4 regions of the Vibrio sp. QJM3NY_27 genome follow, and region 2 is predicted to be linked to each of the others. Evidence: predicted binding sites of a transcription regulator. Region 2 holds the regulator's gene; each other region holds the start of a gene.

Region 1 (3,294 bases), 390 kb from region 2:
TGAGTGGCACGCTATCCAGCTTTAGCGTTTGTTCATTAAGTAAATGGTTTAGTTCTTTATCGCTGACAGACCATTCTGGTGATAGCGGAGCAGGTAGAGCAAAGTAGTTTGCCAGCTCTCTATTTATCTCCATCAAGTCTTCATTGAGGTTATCTAACTCTATTGAGTAGACCCCACGAAAGGCAAGCTTGCCCGAGCTTGGATAAATAAGGCTGACTTTAGCTGCAAGACGTGTATCGACCTCCTGATCCTTTAATTGAATATTGAGCAGGTAGTCACTGGTACGCATGTTTTTTGCGCCCGGAAAGAAAGGAGTGCTGTCTATTGGGTCAACGAAGTAACTCGGCGCATCTTGGTTGGCTAAATCGGTATAAGCGTATTCAATTTGCTGTTGGAGCAGTAGCGCTTTAACGGCTTTTCGGTGCGTTCTCGCATTATCACCAATGGCATCGATGCGGTTCAGTAATAGCTCGACCTTCGGAATCAGCCTCTGTGTGCGTTCTAGCTCGGAGGCTTGGTTTGACGAGTGCCAAAACATATAACCTAGAGTCGCGGTGCTTATCAGCAACACAACAGAGAATGACAGTAATAAGAGGTTAAGCGGCGACGTCTTTTGGCTGGCCTGGGGTGGCTCGGTTACTTCTGTAATTTCGATTGCTGTATTGGCCAGACTCACTGAGCTCGGATTGAGAAAGTATCCTTTGCGTGGATAGGTCACCAAGATCTTAGTAGCATCGCTTTCTGGTAGGTGCTTTTGCAATACAGAACGTAATGTACTGATTCTATTAGTGAGAACATTCTTTGAAATGAAGTTACTTTGCCAAACTGATTCGATGATCTGCTCAGCTGCGATAGGCTCACCCACGCTAGTAAGAAACAGTTCGAGTAATTCAATAGAACGAGGTTCTAAATCGATGACCTGCTCGTTGCTACTCAAGACACGTGTGACTGGGTTGAATTCTAAACCTTCAATAGAGATCGAGGTTTGAGTGTCTTTGGCGTTAGAGAGGTAATCTTGCATAAGAAAAGAGAGGGTAGCTTATAAAAGCTAAATACTAGCTGTTTTTGTTATGAAAAACAGCTAGTAATTCATTGATTGGATAACTGGTATTAAGACGCGTAATTCACCGAGTAACGAGTTGGCTTGTGGTTCATTGCTAATACGATGTTCAATACTGCGGTGCCCAATACCGAAACGGCAATTACCCAAGGCGATACGAAGAAGCAAGACGCAAACAGAATACAGGCATCAATGCCCATCTGAGTTTTACCTACAGAGATGCCATAGCGGTCTTGGATGAACAAACATAATACGTTGAAGCCACCCAAGCTTGAGCGGTGACGGAATAGGATTAACATACCTAAGCCCATTAATAAGCCACCGGCAACAGCACAGTAGATCTCGTTATGAACTTCTAGTGAGATAACGAGGTATAAATGATCGGCAAACACAGAAACTAACGCACCAGCAATTGCACTGCTAATGGCAAAGCTACGGCCAAATCGTTTCCACGCTAATAAATAGAATGGACAGTTGGCCACAAAGTACAAAATACCGAAGGTTACAGGTAAGAATTGACTCAAAAGCAGAGCCAAGCCAGTAGTACCACCGGTAAGCAGGTTCGCTGACTGTAAAAAGAAGACGCCTAACGCCACTAAAAACGTGCCAGTGAGAATAGCTACCCAATCTTCTTTACGTGAGTGTTTTTCCATCGTTTTAATAATTACCTAACCAATAAAGGCGTGCATAGTAGAGAAAAACCTTAGCTTTCGGTAGCTTGAGGGGTAAAATTAAGGTAAACCTATGTAATCTGCGTTTTACAGGGTGTAAAGCGTAAAATTGACAGTAAGCGTCATCTTTGGTTGGATAAGCTTAATAACCATGATGAATCTTATATGTGATTATGAAAAAACTGCATGATAAAATTGCAATTAGCTCTTTATGACCTAGATCAAATTATGTAGAATGCGTCACATCAAAACGGTGACGGAAACGTTTGCTTTCGGTCGTTGTGTGGTTTTTTTGAAACTTTCAGTACAATCTGAGTCAGGAGATACAGATGCTTAAGCGTGACATGAACATTGCTGATTACGATGCGGACCTATTCGCAGCTATCCAAGAAGAAACTCTTCGTCAGGAAGAGCACATCGAACTTATCGCTTCAGAAAACTACACAAGCCCACGTGTAATGGAAGCTCAAGGTTCTCAACTTACAAACAAATACGCTGAAGGCTACCCTGGTAAGCGTTACTACGGTGGTTGTGAGTTCGTAGATAAAGTTGAAACTCTAGCAATCGAACGTGCATGTGAACTGTTTGGCGCTCAATACGCGAACGTACAACCTCACTCAGGTTCTCAAGCAAACAACGCTGTATACATGGCACTACTGAATGCTGGCGATACTGTTCTAGGTATGAGCCTAGCCCACGGTGGTCACCTAACTCACGGTTCTCCGGTAAACTTCTCTGGTAAGCTTTACAACATAATCCCTTACGGTATCGATGAAGCAGGTCAAATCGATTACGAAGAGATGGAAGCGCTAGCTATCGAGCACAAACCTAAGATGATCATTGGTGGTTTCTCAGCTTACTCTCAAGTTTGTGATTGGGCGCGCATGCGTGAAATTGCTGACAAAGTAGGTGCTTACTTCTTCGTAGATATGGCTCACGTTGCCGGTCTAATCGCTGCAGGCGTTTACCCGAACCCAGTGCCACACGCTCACGTTGTAACAACTACAACGCACAAAACGCTTGCTGGTCCTCGTGGTGGTCTTATCCTTTCTAACGAAGGTGAAGATCTTTACAAAAAGCTAAACTCAGCAGTATTCCCTGGCGGCCAAGGCGGTCCTCTAATGCACGTTATCGCTGGTAAAGCAGTAGCGTTCAAAGAAGCTCTAGAGCCAGAATTCAAAGAATACCAAGCTCGCGTAGTTGCTAATGCAAAAGCAATGGTTGCTGAATTCCTAGCACGCGGTTACAACATCGTTTCAGGTTCTACAGAGAACCACCTGTTCCTAGTTGACCTAATCGACAAAGACATCACAGGTAAAGAAGCAGATGCAGCACTAGGTTCAGCTAACATCACAGTGAACAAGAACTCAGTACCAAACGATCCACGTAGCCCGTTCGTTACTTCAGGTATCCGTATCGGTTCTCCTTCTATCACTCGTCGTGGTTTCTCAGAATCTGACGCGAAAGAGCTAGCAGGTTGGATGTGTGACATCCTAGATAACATGGGTGATGAGTCTGTTATCGAAGCAACTAAAGCAAAAGTACTAGAGATCTGTAAGCGTC
Region 2 (3,294 bases):
TTAGCTGAAGATTGCTCAGCTTTTTCTTCTTTAGCAAAACCCAGAGACGTCGTTGCAAGCTGCAAGATTTTCTCTTGGTCTTGCCACAGGCCTTCGGGTAAAGCGAAATATTTAGTAACGACAGGGAAACCACGTTTTTTGTAGACGTACGGTTGAAACCCTTGTTGTTCGAACTGTTTCGTTGTGCATTTGTCTGCTCGTATGTGCAGCTGGTCATTTACAACCAGAGCAAACATAGTGTCATCAGCAAAAAGACCGAAGCCACCAAACATCGAGCGTGATTTTATTTTTCCTAGGGATTCAAATAATTTCATTGAATCCTTTAGTATCGGTTTATCCATGTTATTTATCTCGGTGTATTTGAACTACGCCACCAAATAAGCAGGTCCGAGAGATTAGCAAAATGTTGCAATTAAATTGTCAATTAGCCGTAAATTACTAAATTATTAGTAGTTACTGCATTTTGCCATCGGTAACCCCGCTACCATACCAACGAGTGGTTTAGGCCGGAAGCTTTGCGTCTCACTCTTTCAAGTGATTTGCCCTGTGCGTGACTGATTGAATAGAATAAAGTTTTTGTTGAATGAGGCTCACACTTGTTATTTCAAAATGTGATATTGCTTCAATTAATGATCTTTCCAGTATGATACCAGGTTCATTCATGTTGTTGATAAAAAAAGCGCACCTAAAGGTGCGCTTGATTAAACTAAACTGAATTTATCAATTAATTTAACGTTTTAACTGTGCTTCGCTCAACAATTTCAGGGTGCATTTCGAACACACGCTTTTCATGGTCTTTATCTTTAATGCGTTCTAACAAAATTTCGAAAGCGTTCTTACCAACACGACGTTTGGGTTGGTGAACCGTTGTTAACGGCGGAGAGAAGTATTCAGCCAACTCGATGTTGTCATAGCCGATCACTGAAATATCTTCAGGGATACGAATTCCTTTCTCTTGCAATCTGCTCATTAGGCCGAGTGCCATGGTGTCGTTAAAACAGAATACGGCCGTTGGGCGATCTACCATCTTAATGATTTTCTCTGCAGCAAGAACCGCAGTATCACACTCGAAGTTACCTTCAATGATCATGTTATCATCGGTAGCAATCTTAGCTTCGTTGAGTGCGCGTTTGTAACCCGCGATGCGTTCAACACATGCCGCTTTGTCTAAGTGGCCACTTAAACAAGCAATCTTGGAGTGACCGTGCTCAATGAGGTATTTGGTCGCTAGGTAACCACCTTCCTCAGAGTTGTCGATGATCTTATCTGCTTGAGAACTCTCAGGGCCCCAATCCATAATCACTTTAGGAATGTCAGCGTGACGGTCTAACATGCCTCTTAGCTCTTCAGTTAGGTCAGAACACATAACTAAGATGCCATCTACACGTTTCTCTGCAAGCATTCGAATGTAGTCACGTTGCTTCTCATAGATACCGCCCGTATTACACAGAATCAAAGTGTAACCTTGACGGTAGCAGTAGCTTTCAACACCATCGATAACTTCAGAGAAGAATAGGTTAGTTGATTGAGTAACTAGCATGCCGATAGTGCGGGTTGTATTGCACTTCAAACTACGAGCAACGGCACTTGGTGCATAGTTCAGTTCGTCTACGGCTTTATTTACTTTTTCTTGCGTCGCTTCTGCAACAAAGCGAGTTTTGTTGATTACGTGAGAAACGGTTGTTGTTGATACGCCTGCTAAGCGAGCGACATCTTTTATAGTGGCCATGGTTTTATCCTATTAGAAGCTACTTTCCCAAAGTACGGAATGAAGTAGCCGTTAAGCTACCTAACTAAGAGCTTAAATTTGTAGGGCTCTTTGGGTACTAAAGTGCTAAAAAACAAAAAACCGCTATTGAGCGGCTTGTCTTAACACCGAAATGCTCAAAACTATAATAAGCATAGCATTTCGTGAATGTTTCATATTTTATCGTTTGCGGTCACAATTTTAGACTGACTAGAAATTACTCGCAATAAAATTCACCCGGAAATCCGGGTGAATTGTCACATTCTTCTGAATTTATTTAACGAGTCATCCAATAAGCTTATTCACCAGCGAGGTATTGGGTGTCCAATGTACAGAATGCAAGTAGCAGAGATGAGACTGATGCGTAGAAACCGAATTCGTCAACGTCATGACATTTAACGTTGAACTTTGGTACCCAAGTAAGAAGTTGTTGCTCTATAAATTGCTGTTGAACAATGAACGATTTTTCTAGCTCTTCTTCAAGTTCCGTTTCATTAGAACGGATGATCAAGTTGCCAAGGAAGTCGAGTGCGATAGCGATGTGGTCAGCTGGTTCTTTTAGGTCTTGGTTCACCACTAAGTTGTGCTTGGCCATGATCTCTTCCATATCTTTTGCTGGCTTATCATTCAAAAGGCCAGTCTCACCGATATACATAGAAGCGTAAGGAAGTGCGCCATGCTTATCTGTTTTTAAGAATAAGTCACAGAAGTCAGCAGACAATTCTAGTTGAGCATCCTCACGCGTTTGTAGGCGGTTTAGCGCATCCACTAGGCTATCGATCGCCGGCTTTAGTGTTTCATTTTCGCCTAAACCAGTTAGGAAAGAACGAATTTCAACAGAGTGGTAGTGATCGAGTTCTTCTTGAGTGAGCTCTTTAGCGAATAAGCTTGATAGCAACCAGTATATTTCTGCTCTTTGCTCGTTGAACGCTTTCGTATCTTTCATTTCTTAGATCCTGATTTAGTCTTGTGGTGTTACTTATATGCATCTTGAAATTACTTGTGCAAAGCACACCAAGGCTGAATAACAAGGTTATTTGCGAAACGCAAAGTTACTCGTTAGTAGTAATGCCTATATTGAATTGCGATGGACGATAAATAGCAAGGTTTAAGATTGTCTTGTATCAAAAAAGATCCATGTTTCTGGCTTTTATCTTGTGTACCACTAGAATTGTTACGAGTTATGAATAGAATAGTCACTGAAACTATTAAATAAGAAAAGTGGTGTAGATGAGCTATCACGTATTAGTCGTAGAAGATGATGTGGTAACCCGCAGTAAACTGGTCGGATACTTCCAGAACGAAGGTTACACAGTAAGCGAAGCAGAAAGCGGCGCTCAAATGAGAAACGTGTTAGAAGATAATAACGTTGACCTCATTATGCTGGACATCAACTTACCAGGCGAAGATGGATTGATGCTAACTCGCGAATTACGCAGTCAATCAGACATTGGAATTATTTTAGTTACTGGACGCACGGATAGCATCGACAAAATCGTTGGCCTTGAAATGGGCGCTGACGATTACGTTACTAAACCCTTCGAACT
Region 3 (3,294 bases), 910 kb from region 2:
CGCAGCGGCCTTTGAGTGCATCTTGGAATTTACAGACCTGACAGCGCAGCTCTTGCATCAGAACAACATTAGCGTGATGTGGATTCTTGCAGCGGCTGACGACTAAATCGATATGACTTTGTTGAGCGCGAAGCCTGTTTTGCATGGTCTCTGAGGCTGAGCAAATCATCTGTTCGCACATCTCGTGTTTGAATTGATCGAATGCTTTCGGATCGCTTTTCGCGAGTTGGACCAGTTCATCAAAAGGGGGCAGTTTTTGATTGGGCTGTGGATGTGCCATGATTCCTTCCTTAGCATTAAGCATGTTTCATATGCTTTAAGCTTAAGAAAGAAATTTGTACAAATTTTAATCTATTGGTGTTTTCTCAATATTGAGACAGGATCAGTAACTTGGCGTTAGGGTATAAGTACAACGACGCTCGCCAGTAATGATGTGTTCAGTGCGGCTCACATGACATTCATCTTTGAGTAATTCTTTGAAAACATTGAGCTCAGATTGGCACAGGCTAGGGCAGCGAGTTGCAGCTTTGCAGATAGGGCAGTGGTTCTCGATCAAGATGTAGTGATCGTCATGCTCTTGAAGTTCAGCCATGTAGCCTTCGTCTTCACGCAGCTGGGTGAGTTTTTTAAGCTTGCTGCTCAGCGATTCACAATCAGACAGCGCGGTTTGATATTGCTTAAGGGTGTGTTGTTCGCGCTCGGCCGCAACCTTAGCTAACCCCTCTTTACCAAACAGGTTCTCGACAGCATCGATCACTTGAATGGTGAGTTCACCGTGTCGATCTGAAAATTGACCATGGCCTTGTTGAGTCAGGGACCAGTGGCGAGTCGGGCGACCCACTTTTACTTTAACATCATGAAACGCAAGAATACCGTCATCTTCCAGACTTTGCAGATGTTGCCTTGCACCCATTGTCGTCATGCCAAATTCTTCTGACAACTGTTTCGCGGTTACCGCGCCTTGACGCTTAATGGTCTGTAAGATTTTGTCGCTTGTTTTCATACTATCTCTACCTCATGAACCTTACTATTATGAGGCAAGGTGTTTATAAAGCAAACCATTTACTATGGTGCAGGTGAAATGCACAGATTATTGATGACCAATAAAACAAAAGGCTGATACTTGGTATCAGCCTTCGAATGTTCTGCTTGAGCGAGTTTAGGTCTATAGGATGTGACCGATTACTTCTGGGTCTTTACGCTCTAGGTAATGGATAGATTTGATGCGGCGAATCGTACGGCAGCGACCACGGATAAGCAGTGTTTCTGTGGTTGCGATATTACCTGTACGTGTGATGCCCTCTAGAAGGTCACCCTTAGTAATGCCGGTTGCTGAGAATACAACGTTGTCGCTACGAGCCATGTCTTCCATCTTCAACACGATACCCGCTGTTACGCCCATTTCAGCACAACGCTCTAGTTCAAGCTCACCGTGCTTGCGGTTCTCTTCTGTATCACCTTTTACTTCATGGCGAGGAAGCAGACGAGCGTGCATGTCGCCGTCGAGTGCGCGAATAACCGCAGCCGAAACCACGCCTTCAGGCGCGCCGCCGATGCAGTACATTACGTCGACTTCGCTGTCTGGCATGCACGTGAGGATAGAAGCTGCAACATCACCGTCTGGCACTGCGAATACACGAACGCCCATCGCCTGCATGTCGGCAATCACTTGATCATGGCGTGGCTTAGCCAGTGTCGTTACTACCAGTGTATCGAGTGTTTTACCTAGTGCTTTCGCAATGTTTTCTAGGTTTTCTGTCAGCGGCAGTTCTAGGTCAATCACGCCTTTTGCGCCAGGACCAACAACCAATTTTTCCATGTACATGTCAGGTGCTTTTAGGAAGCTACCTTTTTCGCCTGCAGCCAAGACAGCCAATGCATTTGATTGACCCATTGCTGTCATGCGTGTCCCTTCAATTGGGTCAACGGCGATATCTACTGCATCACCGCCAATACCGACGTTTTCACCGATGTATAGCATAGGTGCATCATCGATCTCACCTTCGCCGATAACGATCTCGCCGCTAATTTCGGTTTTGTTCAGTAGGCTACGCATTACTTCTACAGCAGCGCCATCTGCAGCGTTTTTATCGCCGCGGCCAAGCCACTTGTAACCAGCTAGTGCTGCACCTTCAGTGACACGAGAGAATGACATTGCTAAATCGCGTTTCATGCGGACTCCAAAATTTTCAAAAGGGGAATAGAAATTTCGCGGCGAATTTTACCATATCCCAAAGGAAACGTTTGCCTTTTTGTTTTTTGGGGATTGCTCTTGATCAATTTGCGGGTGAAAACAGGTAATATTCATCAAAATAATCAGTCTGTTGTCGCGGTAGTAATAATTCACGTCAATATTCGGTAAAAAGCGCTGTTTTTTTCATCGAATGGCGCAAAATATCGAATATATTGAGTGTTTATCCTTGCTCTGCTGAGTAGAATGGGGAAATAAGTGGAGTAGACCTTCACCATCAAACGGATAACTTAAAGGTAGGCCAGAATGTCTTTTGAAGTACTAGAGCAGCTAGAAGCAAAAATTCAAACAGCAGTAGATACAATTGCACTTCTTCAAATGGAAGTGGAAGAGCTTAAAGAAGAGAAACAAGCACTAGCAACAGAAGCTGGTGAGCTTAAAGAAAGCCGTCACGAGCTAGAGCAAAAAACTCAGCAAATGCAGGAAGAGCATTCAGCGTGGCAAGATCGCATCCGTAACCTTCTTGGTAAAATGGATGACGTAGAGTAATTGACTCTTCAGATTTAAAAAAACGCCCGCTACTGAGTAGCGGGCGTTTTTGTTTGTATTCTTATGCTTCGTGTTCTTATGGTTTGTTTTATTATTTGAAGCTGAGTGAGAGTTACTCGATCTCTTCTTCTTCAACATCCAGATCAAGTTCTACATCTAAAGGCTCTGCCGAAAGAATAATGCCGGTGTTGTCAGCGTAGAGGTAATCTTCCGGTAAGAAGGTTACGCTGCCAAAGTTGACCGGTACGTCCAATTCGCCGACACCTTCTTGGCTCGCACCAACAGGGATAGAAGCCAAAGCCTGAATACCAATGTTCATGTCTTCTAGCTCATCGACTTCACGAACGCAGCCGTAAACCACAATACCTTCCCACTCATTGTCTTCGGCAAGTAGGGCAATCTCAGCATCGATCAGCGCTTTGCGTAGTGAGCCGCCACCATCGATTAACAACACACGTCCCAAGCCATCTTGCTCTAATACGGAGCGAATTAAAGCATTGTCTTCAAAACACTTTAATGTCGTGATCTGTCCTGCGAAGGATGCACGTCCACCG
Region 4 (3,294 bases), 210 kb from region 2:
AGAAAAGCATCAAGATACGATACAAACAATTATCAAAGATCTACCATCCAGATGGTCACGGATGTGACGAAGAAATGAAACGTTTGAACAATGCGCTAAAAACCATTTTACAAAATGTTACAAAACCGTAAACAACTACACATATTAAATTTTCAAGGTCGCAAAGATATCGATTTTATTAGTGTTGCAATCGATCCCCCTCTCAAAAACGGGTAACAAACTATTAACTAATGGGTCTTACTTGTGTCATAATTTGCGCCGAAAATACACCTGACTTAAACAGGTGAGGAGAGAATATGTTCACAATAGAAGGCGTTTGTGATTGGTGCAAAAAGCCAAGCCTAGTTAAAAAGCACGACTATCTAGATGGTAAGTGTCATCATGCATGTAATGAATGCAATGATATTGCAACCATTGATGTTCGCCAGTTCAATATTGGTGAAATGGAAATGAGAGCAAAACTCTCCCAAGCGACATTGAGATAAGCAACACCGTTGAAATATAAGAAAGCGCCTAAGGCGCTTTTTTTGTGTCTGTGGTTTTAGATTTTCTCTCTTCTCTCTTCTCTCTTCTCTCTTCTCTCTTCTCTCTTCTCTCTTCTATACAGGCGTATACAGTACTTTTCTGTCAAAACCACTGTATACACCTGTATAAAGCTCACATTTTTTGAACTTATGAGACAAAGTGGCAAATTCATTCTAATTTAATTTGTCAAATAATTTCAATGGCTTAACAACATAACACCTATAACTTCAGACAAAATCGTCCAATAATCCCGCAAAAAACGCTTGATCTTATAAGCAACTAAAACTACTGTATACACATACAGCATGTATATAAGGACAGCAAAATGATTCAAGCACACGTTAAAGCCCAACACTCTAGCCCGCTAGTTCACTGCGCATTTACATCAGTTTCTCGTAAAAGCAAAAATTCAAACGAGGAAGCGTTATTTGCAAGAATGGCGTTGCTGTCCAACCAACATCAGTGGCTACTGTTTACGGCTCAAACACCGAGACCATCCGCTAAGCTGCTGAAGCAACATAATGTTTGCTGCGACCGAGTTATTCATATGAAAGCCTCTCATCAAATGACTGAGGTAGAAACCGTCGAGAAAGCCATTCGCTCTAAGAATGCGAGTGCGATTGTGGCAAGTGCATCGATTGATCAATTCAGTCAGCAATACCTAAGAACATTAGGAATGCGCTTTCAGTGTGAAGTGTTCTTTATGGATGCGAATTCAGAGCGCATTCACTAAGCCACCTTACTTAATAACATTTTGGCTCAAAAACATGGCCCACAAACATAGCTTAATCGTTTAGCTAACAAACTTAAGTAAACTAACCGCATAGCTCCAAAACACAGTCCAAATATACTGCCTTCCCCTGCCCTACGATTCGCCTATTTTTTGGCGAATTGTTAGGCGGGGGTTTTTATTTAAACAATAGATTTAGCAATCGTTTGCTTTTTATCTGGAAGGAAATAGTAGATTGAGTATAATGCCCGTCTAATCATGTGCACACCGCACTTCTCTGTATGACGTTTGATAAAAGATAGGAATGTCTAAATGAGCCTTGCTGATCAAGTTCTTGCCGTAAATGATGACCTACCAATCCGTACTGACAAACCTGTCCACAGTGGCAAAGTTCGCTCAGTCTACTGGTTAACTGAAGAAGATAGTCAACGACTAATCAAAGAGAAAGGCTACGATGTAGCACCAGATGCACCTTTAGCAATCATGGTGATCAGTGACCGAATCTCTGCATTTGATTGTATCTGGCGTGGTGAAGGTAATCTTAAAGGTGTTCCAGGTAAGGGAGCGGCTCTGAATGCTATCTCTAACCACTGGTTCAAATTGTTTAAAGACAACGGGCTTGCTGACAGTCATATTCTTGATATCCCTCACCCGTTCGTATGGATTGTACAAAAAGCTCGCCCCGTCATGATTGAAGCGATTTGTCGTCAATACATCACAGGTTCAATGTGGCGTGCATACGTAAGCGGCGAACGTGAATTCTGTGGTATCGAAATGCCTGAAGGTCTCGAGAAAGACAAGAAGCTACCTGAGCTACTGATCACGCCTTCAACAAAAGGGATTTTGAAAGGTATCCCTGGTGTTCCAGAAGCTGACGATGTGAACATCTCGCGTAACAACATCGAAGATAACTTCGCAGCGTTCAACTTTACTCAAGCAAGTGACATTGCGCATTACGAAAAACTTCTAAAAGAAGGCTTCAACGTAATTAGCCAAGCACTCGCGAAAGTCGACCAAACCTTTGTGGATACAAAGTTTGAATTTGGTTACGTCAACGATGCTCAAGGTAAAGAAAAGCTGATCTACATGGACGAAGTGGGTACTCCAGATTCATCTCGCATTTGGGATACTCAGGAATACAACAAAGGCAACATCGTTGAAAACTCTAAAGAGGGGTTCCGTCAGTTCTTGCTTAACTACTTCCCTGATGCAGACATCCTTTTGAACAAAGAACGCATGCCAGAACGTGAAGCATTAGCTCGTGACAATGAGTTGCCTCTTGATTCACTGATGTCTCTGTCTCGTACTTATCTTGATATCGCAGCGAAAATCACAGGTGCAGAGATCGTACTGAGCGAAAATCCTAAGCAAGAAATTATCGATGTACTGCGTGCTGACTATGGTCTAGTTGACTGATTGCATTCTAGAAAGCGAGTAAGCTCGTAAACACAAGTTCCAGATACTAAAAGGGCCTCATCATTATTGAGGCCCTTTTTACATGTGCGGTTTTAATATTCTTTAAGCTAGTTTCTAAGCTGCATGCTCTAAGCTCTAAGCTCTAAGCTCTAAGCTCTAAGCTCTAAGCTCTAAGCTCTAAGCAATACTGAGAGATTACAGCTTGATAGTAAACTCTTCTCCAGTATTCTCGGCGATCACCAAATGACTGCGCGTCTCGATGTACTCTATCTGCTCTTCTTCAAGAGAATATGGCATAACAACTTTGAGCTCATTGATCCCTTCCAGCCTAGCTAGCTTAAGTAAGGTAACAATGTTTGACTCATCACTTTTACGCGTCGACATTGATTTTAATGCCATCTGCCATAAACGATCTTCAGGGCTTGCTAGCTCTTTAATGCTATCTCGCCAGACGGTACTGAATACTGGCGCAATTGTGGTTAGTGCTTCCAGAAAAGTCCATTTTTTACTGCATGAGGCGCCAAGAAAGGTTGTGTAATCGAACTCTACACGCGTCTCTATCTGTTTATCCATGATGTCCCCCGACACTTTGACAACACAATATACTCAATATCTATCAACTC

What was found. The regulator PurR, encoded in region 2, represses purine synthesis genes. The targets are predictions, from matches to a motif close to TNANGNAAACGTTTNCNTNA.
Region 1: the regulator PurR is predicted to act here: its motif matches at 1,986-2,005, upstream of glyA (serine hydroxymethyltransferase).
Region 3: the regulator PurR is predicted to act here: its motif matches at 2,233-2,252, upstream of glpX (class II fructose-bisphosphatase).
Region 4: the regulator PurR is predicted to act here: its motif matches at 1,450-1,469, upstream of AC3CIA_RS09570 (phosphoribosylaminoimidazolesuccinocarboxamide synthase).

Annotation. Positions count from the first base shown of each region.
Region 1 is NZ_CM173511.1:2,738,730-2,742,023, reverse strand. It holds gene AC3CIA_RS12190 (winged helix-turn-helix domain-containing protein) at 1-1,021, opposite strand, end outside; gene AC3CIA_RS12185 (YitT family protein) at 1,111-1,713, opposite strand; gene glyA (serine hydroxymethyltransferase) at 2,061-3,294, shown strand, end outside.
Region 2 is NZ_CM173511.1:2,349,613-2,352,906, reverse strand. It holds gene AC3CIA_RS10430 (TfoX/Sxy family DNA transformation protein) at 1-341, opposite strand, end outside; cyclic di-GMP riboswitch class I at 469-554, opposite strand; gene purR (HTH-type transcriptional repressor PurR) at 725-1,729, opposite strand; gene torD (molecular chaperone TorD) at 2,046-2,693, opposite strand; gene torR (two-component system response regulator TorR) at 2,978-3,294, shown strand, end outside.
Region 3 is NZ_CM173511.1:3,257,980-3,261,273, reverse strand. It holds gene AC3CIA_RS14685 (DUF3135 domain-containing protein) at 1-280, opposite strand, end outside; gene AC3CIA_RS14680 (helix-turn-helix transcriptional regulator) at 383-1,003, opposite strand; gene glpX (class II fructose-bisphosphatase) at 1,166-2,173, opposite strand; gene zapB (cell division protein ZapB) at 2,498-2,740, shown strand; gene rraA (ribonuclease E activity regulator RraA) at 2,853-3,294, opposite strand, start outside.
Region 4 is NZ_CM173511.1:2,143,853-2,147,146, forward strand. It holds gene AC3CIA_RS09555 (tetratricopeptide repeat protein) at 1-131, shown strand, start outside; gene AC3CIA_RS09560 (hypothetical protein) at 297-485, shown strand; gene AC3CIA_RS09565 (SulA-like leucine-rich domain-containing protein) at 851-1,258, shown strand; gene AC3CIA_RS09570 (phosphoribosylaminoimidazolesuccinocarboxamide synthase) at 1,568-2,671, shown strand; gene AC3CIA_RS09575 (hypothetical protein) at 2,867-3,244, opposite strand.